3 regions of the Pseudodesulfovibrio indicus genome follow, and region 3 is predicted to be linked to each of the others. Evidence: predicted binding sites of a transcription regulator. Region 3 holds the regulator's gene; each other region holds the start of a gene.
What was found. Region 3 encodes sigma-54, which starts transcription at its own class of promoters, with help from an activator protein. Its sites were predicted from a motif close to CTGGCACGGNNNNTGCTT; they were not measured.

Region 1: AWY79_RS15655 (ammonium transporter) is a predicted target of sigma-54. The motif match lies at 2,316-2,333, and genes of this name have one in related genera.
Region 2: AWY79_RS16255 (BMP family protein) is a predicted target of sigma-54. The motif match lies at 1,207-1,224, and genes of this name have one in related genera.

The regions. Positions count from the first base shown of each region.
Region 1 is NZ_CP014206.1:3,422,370-3,427,535, reverse strand. Features, by position in the region: gene pheA (prephenate dehydratase) at 1-18, opposite strand, end outside; gene AWY79_RS15665 (3-dehydroquinate synthase II family protein) at 41-1,024, opposite strand; gene AWY79_RS15660 (2-amino-3,7-dideoxy-D-threo-hept-6-ulosonate synthase) at 1,034-1,831, opposite strand; gene AWY79_RS15655 (ammonium transporter) at 2,382-3,740, shown strand; gene AWY79_RS15650 (P-II family nitrogen regulator) at 3,781-4,113, shown strand; gene AWY79_RS15645 (EAL domain-containing protein) at 4,250-5,166, shown strand, end outside.
Region 2 is NZ_CP014206.1:3,552,966-3,558,131, reverse strand. Features, by position in the region: gene AWY79_RS16260 (ABC transporter ATP-binding protein) at 1-79, opposite strand, end outside; gene AWY79_RS16255 (BMP family protein) at 141-1,133, opposite strand; gene AWY79_RS16250 (TRAP transporter large permease) at 1,432-2,721, opposite strand; gene AWY79_RS16245 (TRAP transporter small permease) at 2,725-3,204, opposite strand; gene AWY79_RS16240 (DctP family TRAP transporter solute-binding subunit) at 3,307-4,377, opposite strand; gene AWY79_RS16235 (M20 family metallopeptidase) at 4,796-5,166, opposite strand, start outside.
Region 3 is NZ_CP014206.1:2,592,957-2,598,122, forward strand. Features, by position in the region: gene AWY79_RS11635 (LptA/OstA family protein) at 1-644, shown strand, start outside; gene lptB (LPS export ABC transporter ATP-binding protein) at 645-1,370, shown strand; gene rpoN (RNA polymerase factor sigma-54) at 1,611-3,029, shown strand; gene hpf (ribosome hibernation-promoting factor, HPF/YfiA family) at 3,064-3,606, shown strand; gene AWY79_RS11655 (PTS sugar transporter subunit IIA) at 3,609-4,058, shown strand; gene rapZ (RNase adapter RapZ) at 4,075-4,956, shown strand; gene AWY79_RS11665 (PTS sugar transporter subunit IIA) at 4,959-5,166, shown strand, end outside.

The DNA.
Region 1 (5,166 bases), 830 kb from region 3:
GTCGGTCTTGTCGGCCATGGTCTTGCTCCGATGGAGGGGGTTAGCCCTCCTTGATGTCCTCTTTGATGCGCATGCCGAAGTGGCGGCCCGCCTCGTCGGTCCTGACCAGGATCTTGTCGCCGACCTTCAGGGTGACCACGGACACAGGTTCGCCCTTGTCCGAGACCACGCGGATGGTTTCGGCGTTCTGGAGGAAGACCTGGCCGGTCTTGGTCCCGCCTGCGGTCTTCACCTCGGCGGTGATCAGCAGCATGGGCCGGACCTCCACCTTGACCCTGCCCACGGTGGCCAGGGAGGTGGCCCCGTCGGCCCCGACGATGAGCACGTCCGTGCCCGCCGCCAGCTCGTCCAGGTAGGTGGTCTTGTCGCCGGGCATCTGGGCATAGGCGTGAACCGCGCCCGCGTTGACCCGGAACGGCCGGGCCGCGACGTAGGGGTTGGATTCGGTCTCGGCGTGGACCAGGAAGGAGAAGGCGCTGGAATTGCCGATGAGCATGCCCTGGCCGCGCTTGAGTACGGAGATGGTGTCCACGCAGACGCGGTGGCCCAGCCCGGCGGGCTCGATGGCGGTGACGGTGGCGGTTTGCAGTTCCATGGTTCCCTGGGAGAGTTTGAGTTCGGCGACGATCTGCTTCAGGTCCGCGCCCCCTTCGGGCAGGACCACGACCGTATCGCAGCCGCGCTCCAGGATGCCCGCGGCCAGGACCGCGCGGTCCAGACTTTCGCATTCCAGGGCCAGGGTGTCCACCTGCGCCAGGATGTTTTCCACGGGGATGATCTCCCAGCCCTTTTTGAGGACCACGTCCTTGCCCGCCTTGATCGCCTTGACCGCGACTTCCTCGTCGGCCTTCTTGGTCAGCTCGACCACGGGCATGTCCTCGGGGGTGATGACCTTGACCCGGCCCAGCGCCCGGACGTCCGCGACCTTGTCCTTCTCGACCATCACCGCGTCCACGCCGGATTCCAGCGCCAGGGTGACCAGGACCTTGTCAAAGGGGACGGATTTGAAAATGACTTTCTTCATGGCTCTCTTCTATCCGTTGAGATGGTTCAGGGCGGCCTCGACGGTCTCGTCGTTGTGGACGATCATGTTCAGGGCCTCCACCAGTCGGGTGGGGTTCTCGTGCTGGAAGACGTTGCGTCCCACGGACAATCCGGCGCCTCCGGCCTCCAGGGAATCATGCACCATCTGAAGGAATGCCTCGGTGCTGTCAAGTTTCGGCCCCCCGGCGATGACCACGGGCACGCAGCAGGAGTCGGTGACGTGGGTGAAGGACTTGATGTCGCCGGTGTAGTTGACCTTGACCACGTCCGCGCCCAGCTCGGTGCCCACGCGGGCGCAGTGGGCCACGATCTCCGGGGCGTATTCGTTCTTCACCTTGGGACCGCGCGCGTAGACCATGGCCAGCAGCGGGATGCCCCAGTTGGCGGCCTCGGAGGAGACTTTGCCGAAATCGTTCAGCATGGACGCCTCGGTTTCGTCGCCGAGGTTGCAGTGGATGGACACGGCGTCCGCGCCCAACCGGATGGCGTCCTCCACGGAGGCGACCAGGGATTTGGCGTTGGGGAAGGGGGACAGGGAGGTGGAGGCGGACAGGTGGACGATGAGCCCGATGTCCTTGCCTTCGGCGCGGTGGCCGCAGCGGACCAGCCCCTTGTGCTCGATGACGGCGTTTGCCCCGCCGTCCACGACCCGGCCCACGGCCTCGCGCATGTCGACAAGTCCGTCAATGGGGCCGACGGTCACGCCGTGGTCCATGGGGACCACGATGGTCCGGCCGGTGTTTCGGTTGAAGATCCGCTCCAGCCTGATGGCTTTACCGATGTGCATGTTCTCTCTCCTTTGAAGGTTTTCCCCCAAGGAGCCGGGCCGAAGTCCGGCGGCCGTAAAAGGCAAGGGCCGCCGGCTTTCGCCCGCGGCCCTTGAAGAAGTTTTTTTCAGCTTGTGTGAACCACCACCTGGTTACACTGCACCTCTTCCAAGCCCGCGAGCGTGGTTATACCAATACCAAAAGTAAAAGTTGGAAAAGTATGCGGTGGAAACAGTGGTGGAGTTCATGGGGAATAGAGCTACACCGGGAGGGTGTTTATGTCAACAAAAAGATTCTATTATATTTCATATAGATAGGCAAAAACGGAGAAAAACCTGCGACCGGCGGTCACTTTTTGGCGTATTTGACAATTTTTTACATTTTGACAATTTTGAGGTAATTATTAGGCTGCAAAATTGTACTTTATCACAAAAATGAAAAAAAGCGCAATGTCTACATGGGCTGGAGGTGGCGGTTTTACGCCATTTGCAATGAAAACCGGGTTTGGCACGACTCTTGATAAGAGGAGGGCAGGTTAGAAACGCATTCCATTCAAAGAGGAGTATTGCAATGTTTTCGAGAAAGTCCCCGACCCATGTTTCCAAGAGGCTCGCCATAGGCGCGGCCGCTTTGGTAGCAGCCCTTGCCCCCACCTTTGCCTTTGCTCAGGATGTGGAGTACCTCACCCAGTCCAATGCGAACCTCCTTTGGACTCTGATCGCCGCCTGCCTGGTCATGATCATGCAGGCCGGATTCGCCTGCGTCGAGGCCGGTTTCACCCGCGCCAAATCCGCCGGCAACATCATGATGAAGAACTTCCTGGATTTCGCAGCGGGTTCCATCGTCTTCTTCCTGTTCGGCTTCGCCGTCATGTTCGGCCTGGACGCCGGCGGCTTCATCGGCACTTCCGGCTACGCGCTGTCCGGCGTGGCCGAGGGTGACATGATGTGGACCTACACCTTCTGGTTCTTCCAGTCCGTGTTCGCCGCCACCGCCGCCACCATCGTCTCCGGCGGCATGGCCGAGCGCACCAAGTTCGGCAGCTACGTCCTGGTCTCCATCGTTATTTCCGGTCTTATCTACCCCATCTCCGGCCACTGGGCCTGGGGTTCCCTGTGGCTGGGCGACGACGGCGCCGGTTGGCTGGAAGCCCTCGGCTTCTGTGACTTCGCCGGTTCCTCCGTCGTTCACTCCGTCGGCGGCTGGATCGCCCTGGCCGGCGCCCTGGTTCTCGGCCCGCGCCTCGGCAAGTACTCCGAGGACGGAAAGGCCAAGGCCATCCCGGGCCACAACATCCCGCTGGCCGGTCTGGGCGTCTTCATCCTGTGGTTCGGCTGGTTCGGCTTCAACCCCGGTTCCACCACCACCGCCGACGACACCATCGGCCTGATCGCCATGAACACCTCCCTGGCCGCCTGCGGCGGTACCCTCGCCGCCATGGTCTTCTCCTGGTTCCGCTTCGGCAAGCCGGACATCTCCATGACCATGAACGGCGCCTTGGCCGGCCTGGTCGGCATCACCGCGCCCTGCGCCACCGTCACCCCCGGCCCCTCCATCCTGATCGGTCTGGTCGCCGGCGTGCTGGTCGTCCTGTCCATCGAATTCATCGACAAGGTCCTGAAGATCGACGATCCGGTCGGTGCCGCCTCCGTCCACGGCGTCTGCGGTGCCTGGGGCACCATCGCCTGCGGCCTGTTCAACACCGACGGCGGCCTGTTCTTCGGCGGCGGCATGGGCCAGCTCGGCGTGCAGCTGATCGGCGTGGGCGTGTTCTTCGTCTGGGCCTTCGGCGCCGGTTTCATCCTGATGTCCATCATCAAGGGCGTCTTCGGCATCCGCGTCACCAAGGAAGAGGAGCTCAAGGGTCTGGATATCGCCGAGCACGGTTCCGAGTCCTACAACGGCTTCCAGCTCTTCAGCAACGAGTAGTCGAAGCGCAGCAACCAGAGATCATTAAGGAGAATATACAATGAAGCTCATCATAGCATACATCAGGCCCGAAAAGCTGAACGACGTGAAGCAGGCGCTTTACTCCAAGGAGATATACTCCCTGTCCGTGACCAACGTCCTCGGCTCCGGCCGCCAGAAGGGATTCACCGAGACCTACCGCGGCGTGCAGATGGAGGTGAACCTCCTGAAGAAAGTCCGCCTCGAGATCGGCGTGAACGACGACTTCGAAGCCAAAGCCATCGATGCCATCCTGTCTTCCGGCCAGACCGGCTCCGAAGGTGACGGCGTGATCTTCGTCACCGAGCTGAACAAGGCCCTGCGGATCAGGACCGGCGAGGACGGCATCCTCTAGACGGATTGCGACAAGCATATAAGCGCCGGGGCGGCGCGACCGCACCGCCCCGGCCTTATGTCGCAGGACTGGCAGGCACTGGGTTGAAAAGCAAAACGGCCATCGGGCAGTCCAAGGTATTTCCGTGTTGACCACAGTGCCAGACATACAAGAGATCATTGAAAACCGTTTTCTGGTCACGCACTTCCAGCCGCAGGTTTCCCTCAAGAGGAAGGCCGTGGTGGGGCTGGAGGCGCTGAGCAGAGGATTCGACCCCAAAAGCGGAGAAATCATACCTCCAACCCTGCTGTTCGCGCAGGCCCGGGACAAGGCATCCCGGCTCGCCCTGGACCGGGCCTGCCGAACAAACGCAGCGGAATCCTTCGCCGCCCTGCACAGAAAAGACAAGAGCCTGATGCTCTCCATGAACATCGACGCCTCCTGCATCAACGAGGAGACGCGCGGCTCCAATCACCTGCTCAACCTGGTCAACCGCTGCGGCATCAGCCCCAGCAACGTGATCATCGAGATCATCGAGTCCCGGTGCGAGGACACGGACGCGCTCATGTCCTTCGTCAACTTCTACCGGCAGAACGACTTCCTCATCGCCCTGGACGACGTGGGAGCGGGGTTCTCCAACCTCGACCGCATCCCGCTCATCAAGCCGGACGTCATCAAGCTGGACCGCGGGCTGATCAAGGGCGTGAACGAGCAATTCCACAAGCTGGAGGTGGTCCGCAGCTTCGTGCAGATGTCCAACCGCCTCGGCTGCCTGGTGCTGGCCGAGGGCGTGGAGACCGCCGAGGAGGCCATGTGCCTGCTCAGCAACGGCGTGGACGTCTTCCAGGGGTTCTATTTCGCCCGGCCCGCGCCGGGGCTGGACGCGGTCCCGGGCATGGCCACCAAGGTGGACGCCCTGGCCGAACGGCACCGCGAGAACCGCACCCAGCAGATCGCGGACGACAAGCGGCTCTATTCCAGCTACGACCTGACCGTGCTGACCATGTGCCAGGGTCTGGCCGAGACTCAGGCCAAGGATATGGGCCAGGCCCTGTCCGCCTTCGTGGAAAGCTA
Region 2 (5,166 bases), 960 kb from region 3:
TCAGGGTCACGTCTTGGTTGGCGACCACCGGCCCGAAGGTCTTGGTGATGCCGTTCAGGGTCAGGATGGGGTCCTGCATGGAGCTCCGGAAAACGGGCCGCTCCCCCGACAAGGGGAAGCGGCCCGCCGTGAGGGTTCGTTTAGAAGGTGGACTTGGGCTCGGCGTCGTCGATGGCGACGGTGAAGGTCCCGGCCTTGATCTCGTCGGCTTTCTGCGCCACGGCCGCCTTGACGTCGGCGGGAATCTTGTCCTCGAACTCGTAGAACGGGGACAGGGACGCGCCGCCCTTGGCCATCATGGTCCACTCGCGGTAGTCCTCGGCCTTGAACTGGCCCGCCTCGACCAGCTGCACGGCGTGGCCGATGGCGGCGTCCATGCTCCACAGGGCGGAGGCCACGACCACGTCCTTGCCGTTCTCTTCCTTGTTCATGTCGTTGACGTTGCCGAAGGCGATGATGCCCTTTTCGCGGGCCGCGTCGACCACGCCCGCGCGCTCGGCGTAGAGCACGTCCACGCCGGACTCCACCTGGGCGAAGGCGAATTCCTTGGCCTTGGGCGGATCATACCAGGAGCCGATGAAGGAGACCTTGAACTGGACGTCCGGGTTCACGGATTTGGCCCCGGCCATGAAGGCGTTGAACAGCCGGTTGCATTCGCCGATGGGATAGCCGCCGACCATGCCGATCTTGTTGGTCTTGGTCATCTTGCCCGCGACCATGCCCATCAGGTAGCACGGCTCGTGGATGTAGTTGTCGAACACGGAAAGATTGTCGCCGCGCGGGCCGAAGGAGTCGCCCATGAGGTAGGCCACGTTCGGGTAGTCCTTGGCCACCTTGGTCACGTCGCGGGAGATGCCGAAGGCCTCGCCCACGATCAGGTTCACGCCCTTCTCGGAGTACTCGCGCAGCACGCGGATGTAGTCGGTGTTGGATACCTTCTCGGAGTACACGTACTCGATTTCGCCCGCGTCGGCGGCCTTTTGCAGGGCCTTGTGCAGGCAGGCGTCCCATTTCTGCTGGATGGGCTGGGTGTAGATGCCCGCCACCTTGAGCTTGCCCGCGGCCATGGCGGAGCCCGCGAACAGGGCGACCGCCAGGCAGAGCGCCGCCGCGATGGTCAGAATGCGTTTCATTAAAATCCTCTCTTGCGGTTGATGGTATGGAATGTCGCGCGGCCGTGACGATGGCGTCCCGGCCCGGTGGAAGGTGCAATGGCAGTGCCAGAAGACGCGGCCCGGCTTATTGCCAGCAAACCCCGGCCCCTGTGATGTGAAGCCCGCCCGGAAGCGCGGCTCGCGCGGTCCGGAAAGGTTACATTTTTGAAATTATCTGGTGTTCGGATCAAGGGTATTTAACGGGATTGTAAAATGGTTCGAGACAAAACCGGGCGTAAAAAAAAGGGGCCTCCCCGCCACGGGAAGGCCCCCGGCCTTACGGCGTATACAGTCCGGCCCACTGGGGCAGCACCAGCGACAGCGCCGGAATGAGCGAGATGATGATCAGGACCACGAAGTCCATGACCACGTAGGGGATCGCCTCCTTGGCGATCTCGTCCACATCGCAGCCCACCAGGTTGGCGGCGGTGAACAGGTTGACGCCCACCGGCGGCGTGGCCTGGCCGATGGCCAGGGCCGAGATGAAGATGACCCCGTAGAACACCGGGTCCACGTGGAACGCGGAGAGCACCGGGATGAGGATCGGCATGAGCAGGTACGAGATGGAGATGGCGTCCAGGATCATGCCCAGGCCGAAGAGCAGGACGTTGACCAGGATGATCATGACCACGGCGTTGGGCGAGATGCGGATGATCAGGTCGGCCATGGCGTCGATGACCCCGGTGACCGAGGCGGCCCAGGTGAAGATGCCCGCGAAGGCCACGATGAACATGATCACCGAGCTGGTCACGGCGGAGTCCACCAGGATCTCGATCAGGTCGCGCCAGCCGATGGAGCGGTAGACGACCACGGCCACGAACAGGCTGTAGAAGACCGCCACCACCGCCGCCTCGGTGGGCGTGAAGATGCCGGTGTAGATGCCGCCCAGGATGACCACCGGGGCCATGATCGCCCAGAAGGACTGGCGCAGGGCCTTGAGCAGGTCGGTCATGCAGCCTCGGCAGACCAGCCCCCGGTAGCCCCGGCGGTAGGAGATGTACCAGGCCACGAGCATGGTCGCCAGCCCGGTCAGGATGCCGGGGATGATGCCCGCCACGAACAGCGCGGACACGGACACCGAGGTGATGTTGCCGTAGATGATGAAGGCGATGGACGGCGGGATGATGATGGACAGGTCCGAGGCGTTGGCGATGGTCGCCCCGGCAAAGGCCTTGTCGTAGCCGTTCTTGAGCATGGGGGTGAGCAGGATCAGGCCCACGGCGGCGGTGGTGGCCGGGCCGGAGCCGGACATGGCGCCCCAGAACATGCAGGTCAGCACGGCCACGATGGACAGCCCGCCCGTGGCGCGGCCCACCAGCAGCTCGAAGAAGTTGGCGATGTGCGCCGCGATGCCCGCCCGTTCCAGGATGACGCCCGCCAGGACGAAGAACGGGATGGCCAGCAGCGGGAAGGAGGCGATGCCCGAGGCGAAGTTCACGCCGAGCATCTCCGCTCCCAGGTCGAAGTACAGGATGGTGGCCACCGCGGACACGCCGAGCGACGTGCCGATGGGCGCGCCCATGACCATGAGCACCAGGAAGAGGACCAGGATGAGCAGGAATTCCATGGCTTACTCCTCCTCCGGGTCGGCCAGCTTGCGCACGGCGTCGCAGTAGATGCCGTGGAAGATGAAGACCGACAGGACCGGCAGCCCCAGGTAGTAGATCCACACCGGGATGTTCAGGGCGGCGGACTTGGCCTCGAACAGGGTGATCTCGTCGTAGATGGCCTGGATCATGTAGTAGTCCAGGACCAGGAAGAGCAGGGCGGCGAGCAGGGAATAGATGACGATGCACGTCTTCTGCGCGCGCCGGGGGAAATGGTTGAAGAAGGTCACCATGCCCATGTGTCCGCCCCGCTTGAAGGCGATGCCGATGCCGATGACGGTCATCCAGACGAAGAGGTTGATGGTGATCTCCTCGGTGGCGGCCAGGGAGAAATGAAAGATGTACCGGCTCAGGACGTTGAGGAAGGCGATGATCACCATGCCGGCCATGCAGAGGGCCACGAGCCAGTGCTCGAGGCTGAAACCAAACAGTAACTTTTTCACACGCTTACTCCGCTATTCGGGTTCCGCAGGCGAAACCCCGTGAGAGAGCCCGCCCCGGAGAACCACTCCGGGGCGGGACGCAATCGTCGGCAAGGGAAGGGCTTATTGGCCGATGTCGGCCTTGGCCTTCTCATAGAGATCGGTACCGATCTCCTTGACCCACTTGTCGTAGACGGGACGGGTGACCTCGGCAAAGGCGGCCCGCTCCTCGTCGGTAAGCATGTGGACTTCCATGCCCTTGCTTTCCAGGAAAGCGATGGGGTCCGGAACTTCCATGGTGTAGTTGAATTCGTTCTTGAGGATGTTCAGGGAGACGTCGCCGTCAAGTCCGGCGCGGCTCAGGGCGGTTTCGAAGCGGCCCGCCTCGTTGGCGGCCTCCATGATCGCGTTTTGGATCTCCTCGGGGAAACCGTTCCACTCCTGCTGGTTCCAGTAGATGATCAGCGGATCGACCAGGTAATTCCACATGGTCGCGTACTTGTGGTACTGGTAGATCTGGATGGGGATGAGCACGCCGACCGGGTTCTCCTGGCCGTCGACCACGCCCTGCTGGAAACCGGCGACCGCGTCGCCCCAGTTCATGTTCACCGGGTCGGCGCCCAGCTGGCGGAAGGTGTCGATGAACAGCGGGTTGCCGACCACGCGGATGCGCAGACCCTTCATGTCGGCGGGGGTCCTGACCGCGACCTTGGAGTTGGTCAGCTGGCGGAAGCCGTTCTCGGCCCAGGCCAACGGCTCGATGCGCTTGGCGCGCATGGCCGCAAACACGGCCTCGCCCGCCTGGCCGTACTTGACCTTGTCCAGGGTCTCGAAGTCGTTCAGGAAGAAGGGAAGATGAAAAATATTGGCTTCGGGGATGACCGGGCTGATGTTGATGGTCGAATCGATGGCGCAGTCGATGACGCCCTTGGCGACCATCTGCGAGCTCTTGAGCTGCGCGCCCTTGAGCAGGGCGGACCCGAAGTACGGTTTGACGTTGATCTGGCCGTTGGTCTTTTCGCCGACCAGCTCGGCGAACTTGGTGGCGCCCATGCCCCAGTAGAGCTTCGGCCCGACCGTGACCTGCATCTTGTATTCTTTCTTGAACCCGGCGGCCCCGGCGGACAGCGCCGTCATGAGGATGGCCACGACCGCGAACGCGACCGCTTTACGCATCATTTTGAGATTAGACATGCAACCAACTCTCCACTGCAATAAATTACTGCCGGAAGCGGTGCGCCCGGCTCGATGAAAAACGGCCCGGCGCGGGTGCCCCGACAAGAGCTATATGTAATGAGCGGCCCGCCGCGCTCCGCCCTGTCCGCGCCGGAAAGACCGGCACCGGCCCAAGGCCGCGACATTCCCGCCGTTCCGGGGACCCGGGACGGCACCGGGAAGCCCGGCGGCGGCTGACGCTCTCGAATAACCTGGAAACCCCGGCAGCGGCAGCGATACCCCATCCCACGCCGCGCCCGAAGGGCTTGAACCCGGGCGGCTGCAGGCCACCCCTTCTCAAATTTGCGGAATTTCAGCACAGGTGCTTTCAAAAGTCCACTCTTTCCCACGACATGGCACGGCGGGAAGGCCGGACGGGACGCCGGTTCGGGGCCGGTCAGGGGTTGTCGGGGGCGGCGGCCCAGGCGGCTCCGATGGCCTTGTACAGGCGCACGGCCTGGCGGATCTCCCGGATGGCGCAGTACTCGTCCGTCTGGTGGGCCATGGCCGGATCGCCCGGTCCGAGAACAAGGATGGGAACGTCGGGGAGGGCGCGCCGGAATGCGGCGGCGTCCGTGAAGAACTGGACGGTTTCAATGGCCGGGGGCGCGTCCAGCAGGGGCGTCAGGACCTGGAAGGCGCTTTCGATCCACGGCTCGGACGGCTCGGTCCAGACCGCCGGGATGTCCAGGAGCTGCGCGGCGATGGTCCCGGGAGGCGCCGCCCGGATGATCCTGTCCACGATGTCCGGGCCGTGCTGGCCGGGCA
Region 3 (5,166 bases):
TTTTCCGGCTCGACCAGGCGGACCGCGACGAGACCAAGGCCCTGGGCTACGCCAACGCCAAGTTCCTCAAGGTCGTGCCAGCCGAAGCCGTTGTCGCTGCAAAGCCCGAACCCCAGCCCGAACCCGCGCCTGTCGCGGTCGAGTCCGGGGAAGGGGAGGTCAAGGCCGAGGTGGCCGCGACGCCGCCGCCCGCGCCCGTCCAGGCGGGCACGGACCCGAACCGGCTTCCGGTGAAGATCACCTCCGACCGCATGGTCTACGACGAGTCCGGCAAGGTCGTGTCCTTCGTGGGCAACGTGGTGGCCGAGCACGGCGAGCTGACCCTGTGGGCCGACAAGCTCTCCGCCTACCTCTCGGACAAGGATAAAAAGAAGTTTTCCGCCGACAGCGTGGACCGCATCGTGGCCGAGGGCAATGTCCGGGCCAAGAAGGGGACCACCGAAGGGTCCTGCGGCAAGCTGACCTACTTCGTCGGCCCCCAGCTGCTCAAGATGGAGCAGAGCCCGCTGCTTCAGGACGGCCCCAATTCCCTGACCGGCGAAGTGATCAACTTCCACGTCCGGGACAACCGGTCCGAGGTCATCGGCGGCGACCAGCGGGTCAAGGCGATCTTCGTTGCTCCCGGCAGCATGAAGGTGCAGTAGATGGCCACCGGTCTTCGAGCCACGAACCTGTCCAAGCGGTACGGCCAGAAAGAGGTCGTGCACGGCATCGACATCGAGCTGAACAAGCGCGAGGTGGTCGGGCTGCTCGGCCCCAACGGCGCGGGCAAGACCACGACCTTCTACATGTTGGTGGGCATCGTGGCCCCGAACACCGGCCAGGTGGTCCTGGGGGACGAGGTCCTGACCGGCAGGCCGCTCCACGAGCGGGCCAGGCTCGGCGTCAGCTACCTGCCCCAGGAGAGTTCCATCTTCAAGAAGCTGACCGTGCGTCAGAACCTGGAGATCATCCTCGAGCAGACGGCCATGAATTCGCGCCGACAGCGGGCCAGGGCGGATGAATTGATGGAGATGTTCACCATCACCAAGCTGGCGGACCAGGCTGCCATGTTCCTGTCCGGCGGCGAGCGGCGGCGCCTCGAGATCGCCCGCGCCCTGATCCTCGACCCGCAGTTCATCCTCCTGGACGAGCCGTTCGCGGGCATCGACCCCATCGCGGTCATCGACATCCAGGAGATTATCTCGGTGCTCAAGTCCATGGACATCGGCATCCTGATTTCGGACCACAACGTTCGTGAAACGTTGAATATCTGCGATCGCGCCTATCTCGTCTACGAGGGCACGGTCATCCTCGAAGGGTCGCCGGAGGAAATCGTCAAATCGAGCCGGGCCAGGCAGATTTACCTGGGCGAAGACTTCCGGCTCTAGCCGCGAAACCGCGCATTTTTTGCGCTTTCCGGATTTACACGGTTCCCAAAGGTTGGTACACTTTTTTCATACTCGCGTATATCCGCTGGATTATTAATGGAAACAGGACGTTAACACAATTGTGTTGCGTCCTTTTCTTGCATGTGGCATAGTTGAACCGAAAAAAACTTCCCGCAGCCGGGAAAAAAGTAAAAATATCCGGCGAGCGATATTGTGAAACCGTAAAGCGAGCAGGGAATCATGGGATTGGAACTTCGGCAACAGCTCAAGCTCACACAGCAACTGGTCATGACGCCTCAGTTGCAGCAGGCCATCAAGCTGCTGCAGCTCTCCCGTCTGGAGCTGCTGGAAACGGTACAGCAGGAACTATTGGAAAATCCGTTCCTGGATGAGACCGAGCCCGAGGTGGAACCGCAGGAAACGCCCGACCCACGGGAAGTCCTGACCGAGGCCCAGGCCGAGGAAGAGCTGGTCCGCACCGCCGATTGGGAAAACTATCTCGGCGAATTTTCCTCGACCTCCAAGCAGGCCCTGTCCCGGGACTCCGAGATTCCGGAGGAGGGGATGTCGTTCGAAGCGCGCCTTGCCTCCAAGCCTTCGCTGGAAGGCCACGTCACCTGGCAGATGCGGCTTTCGGATTTCACGGAGCACGAAGTGGCCATCGGCGAGGTCATCCTCGGCAACATCGATTCCAACGGCTATCTCCAGGCCTCCATGGAGGAGCTGACCTCCATGATTCAGGCCACCGACGAAGAGGTGGAGTCGGTCCTGATGCGCATACAGCGCCTGGACCCCGTGGGCGTGGCCGCCCGTTCCCCCCAGGAGTGCCTGCTGGTTCAGATGGAAGTCCTGGGCTACGACGATCCGACCCTGGTCTCCCTGGTGCGCGACCACCTGGAAGACCTGGAGAAGAACCGCTACAAGCCGCTGGCCCGCAAGTTCAAGATCACCATGGAAGAGCTCAAGGACTACCTCGACACGATCCAGACGCTCGACCCCATGCCCGGCGCCAGCTTCTCCAGCACCGAGCCGCACTACGTCTCGCCCGACGTCTTCGTCTACAAGTATGGCGAGGACTTCGTCATCATCCTCAACGAGGACGGGCTGCCCCGTTTGCAGATGAACAGCTTCTACATGGATTCCATGAAGGGCGCGGCGGACAAGGAGAAGGAATATTTCCAGGAAAAGATGCGTTCCGCCGCATGGTTGATGAAAAGTCTGTACCAGCGGCAGCGAACCCTGTATAAAGTAGTCGAGTCCATTGTCGGCTTTCAACGGGGGTTCTTCGAGGAAGGCGTGACAAAGCTCAAACCCTTGATCCTCAAGGAGGTCGCGGAAGACATCGAGATGCACGAATCCACCGTGAGCCGGATCACGACCAACAAGTACGTTTCAACCCCCCACGGCATCTACGAGTTGAAGTTTTTCTTCAACTCCGCCCTGGACCTGAACGACGGTTCCCAGGTGGGCTCGGAGAGCGTGAAAGCGCTCATCAAGCAGATGATCGCGGATGAAGACACGAAGAAACCGCTCAGCGATGAACGGATCGGCGAGATCCTCAAGGAGAAACTTGACGTGAACATCGCCAGGCGCACGGTCGCCAAGTACCGTTCGGCAATGGGTATTGCTTCGTCATCCAAGCGCAAGCAGTATTTCTAGTCTGCTTGCCGGACACACAACCAGGAGGCAGCGTATGAACATCAGCTTCACTTTCAAGAACTTTGAGCCGTCCGATCACCTCAAGGGTTACGCTGAAAAGCGTTTTGAAAAGGTTGCGAAGTACGTTTCCGATGCGGAAGCAGATCTCCAGGTGAACCTGCTGGTCGAGAAGTTCCGCCACAAGGCGGACGTGATCCTCAACTCGGATCGCATTCACATCTCGGCCTACGAGGACTCCGAGGATATGTATTCCACCATCGACATGGTCCTGGACAAGCTGGAAGCCCAGCTTCGCAAGATGCGCGAGAAGATGAAGAACCGCCCCAGACAGGCGCGTCCCAATAAGATGGTGCAGATGAACTACATCTCCTTCGATGAGATCGGAGCCGGAGCGGCCCCGACCATCGTCGGCACCGACGCATACGAGCCCAAGCCCATGTCCGTGGACGAGGCCGCCATGCAGCTGGATGCCCTGGAGAACGAGTTCCTGGTCTTCCGCAACGCGGAAACCGAAGGCGTCAACGTTATCTACAAGAGAAAGAACGGCGATTACGGCCTCATCGACCCCGGAAACTAAGCATGAAACTCAGTGATTACCTGGCGAAGGAACTGATCCTTCCCGAGCTGCAGTCCGAGACCAAGTCGGACGTACTCAATGAACTGGTCGCCCCCCTGGGCGAGATATATCCCGAGATGGACACGGACCTAGCGGTCCGTGTCCTTCTCGATCGCGAGCGCCTCGGCTCCACCGGCATCGGCGACGGTATCGCCATCCCCCACGGCAAGCTGGAGAACCTGGAAAAGGTCATGGTCGTGGTCGGGCGAAGCCGAAAAGGAGTCGAGTTCGAAGCCCTGGACCACAGCCCGTGCGGCATCTTCTTCCTGGTCCTGGCCCCGGAACAGGTGGCGGGCATGCACTTGCGCGTGCTGGCCCAGATCTCCCGGCTGCTCAAGGACGAGGAGTTCCGCAAGGCGTTTCTCGCGGCCGACGGGTTCGACGGCCTCTGGTCACTCCTCAAGGACGTCTAAAACCCGGCAGGCCGTTTTGACCCCGACAAATCCCTTTCCCGTCGTCATCGTCACCGGGCTCTCCGGTTCCGGGAAGTCCACCGCCCTCAGGGTGTTCGAGGACCTGGGATTCTTCTGCATCGACGGGCTGCCCTGCGAGATGTCGCCCAAGCTGGCGGACCTGATCCTCAAGTTCGACACCAAGTATCGCGGGTTGGCGCTCGGCATGGACCTGCGCCAGTTCGAGTTCGTCAACGGCTGGGACGAGGCGTTGCAGGGATTCGCCGATCTCGGCATCCTGCCCCAGGTGGTCTACCTGGAGGCCAAGATGGGCGAGCTGGTGCGGCGCTATGCCACCACGCGGCGGCCCCACCCGTTGGAGAGCCGCAACCTCGGCCTGGAGCAGGCGCTCGAGATGGAGCGCGAGCTGCTCGAACCGGTCCGCTTGGCCGCGGCCCTGGTCATCGACACCACGCATTATTCCATCCACGACCTGCGCCGGGTGATCCAGACCAAGTGGTCGGCCATCGAGGAGGCGGGGAAGGGGATGCGCGTTCATATCATCACCTTCGGCTTCAAGTACGGCGTGCCGTCCGAGGCTGACCTGGTCTTCGACCTCCGCTTTTTGCCCAACCCCTATTTCGACGAGAACCTCCGGCCCCTTTCCGGCCTGGACAAGGCGATCTCCGATTACGTCCTGGACAACCCGGTGGGGGAGGGGTTCATGCAGCACCTGCTCGATTTTCTGACCTACACCCTGCCGCTCTATGCGGACGAAGGGCGGTACCGGATCACCCTCGCACTGGGCTGCACCGGAGGACGCCACCGGTCCGTTTCCGTGGCCGAGTCAGTGCTGGCATCCCTGAAGAAAAAAGGGTATACGGCAACGATTGAACATCGACACATGGAACTCGGCTAGACATGGCGGCACAGACTGAAAAGAAGAACGTTCCCATCGGCGTAGTCCTGGTCACCCACGGCACACTCGGCGAGACCCTGCTCAGGGCCGCGGAAATGGTCATGGGTGCGCAGGAAAACTGCATCGCCATCGGCGTGGACGTGAACAAGGGCGTGGACGAGACCCTGGAGGCCGTGCGCAAGGCGATCCAGTCCGTGGAGAAGGGCAACG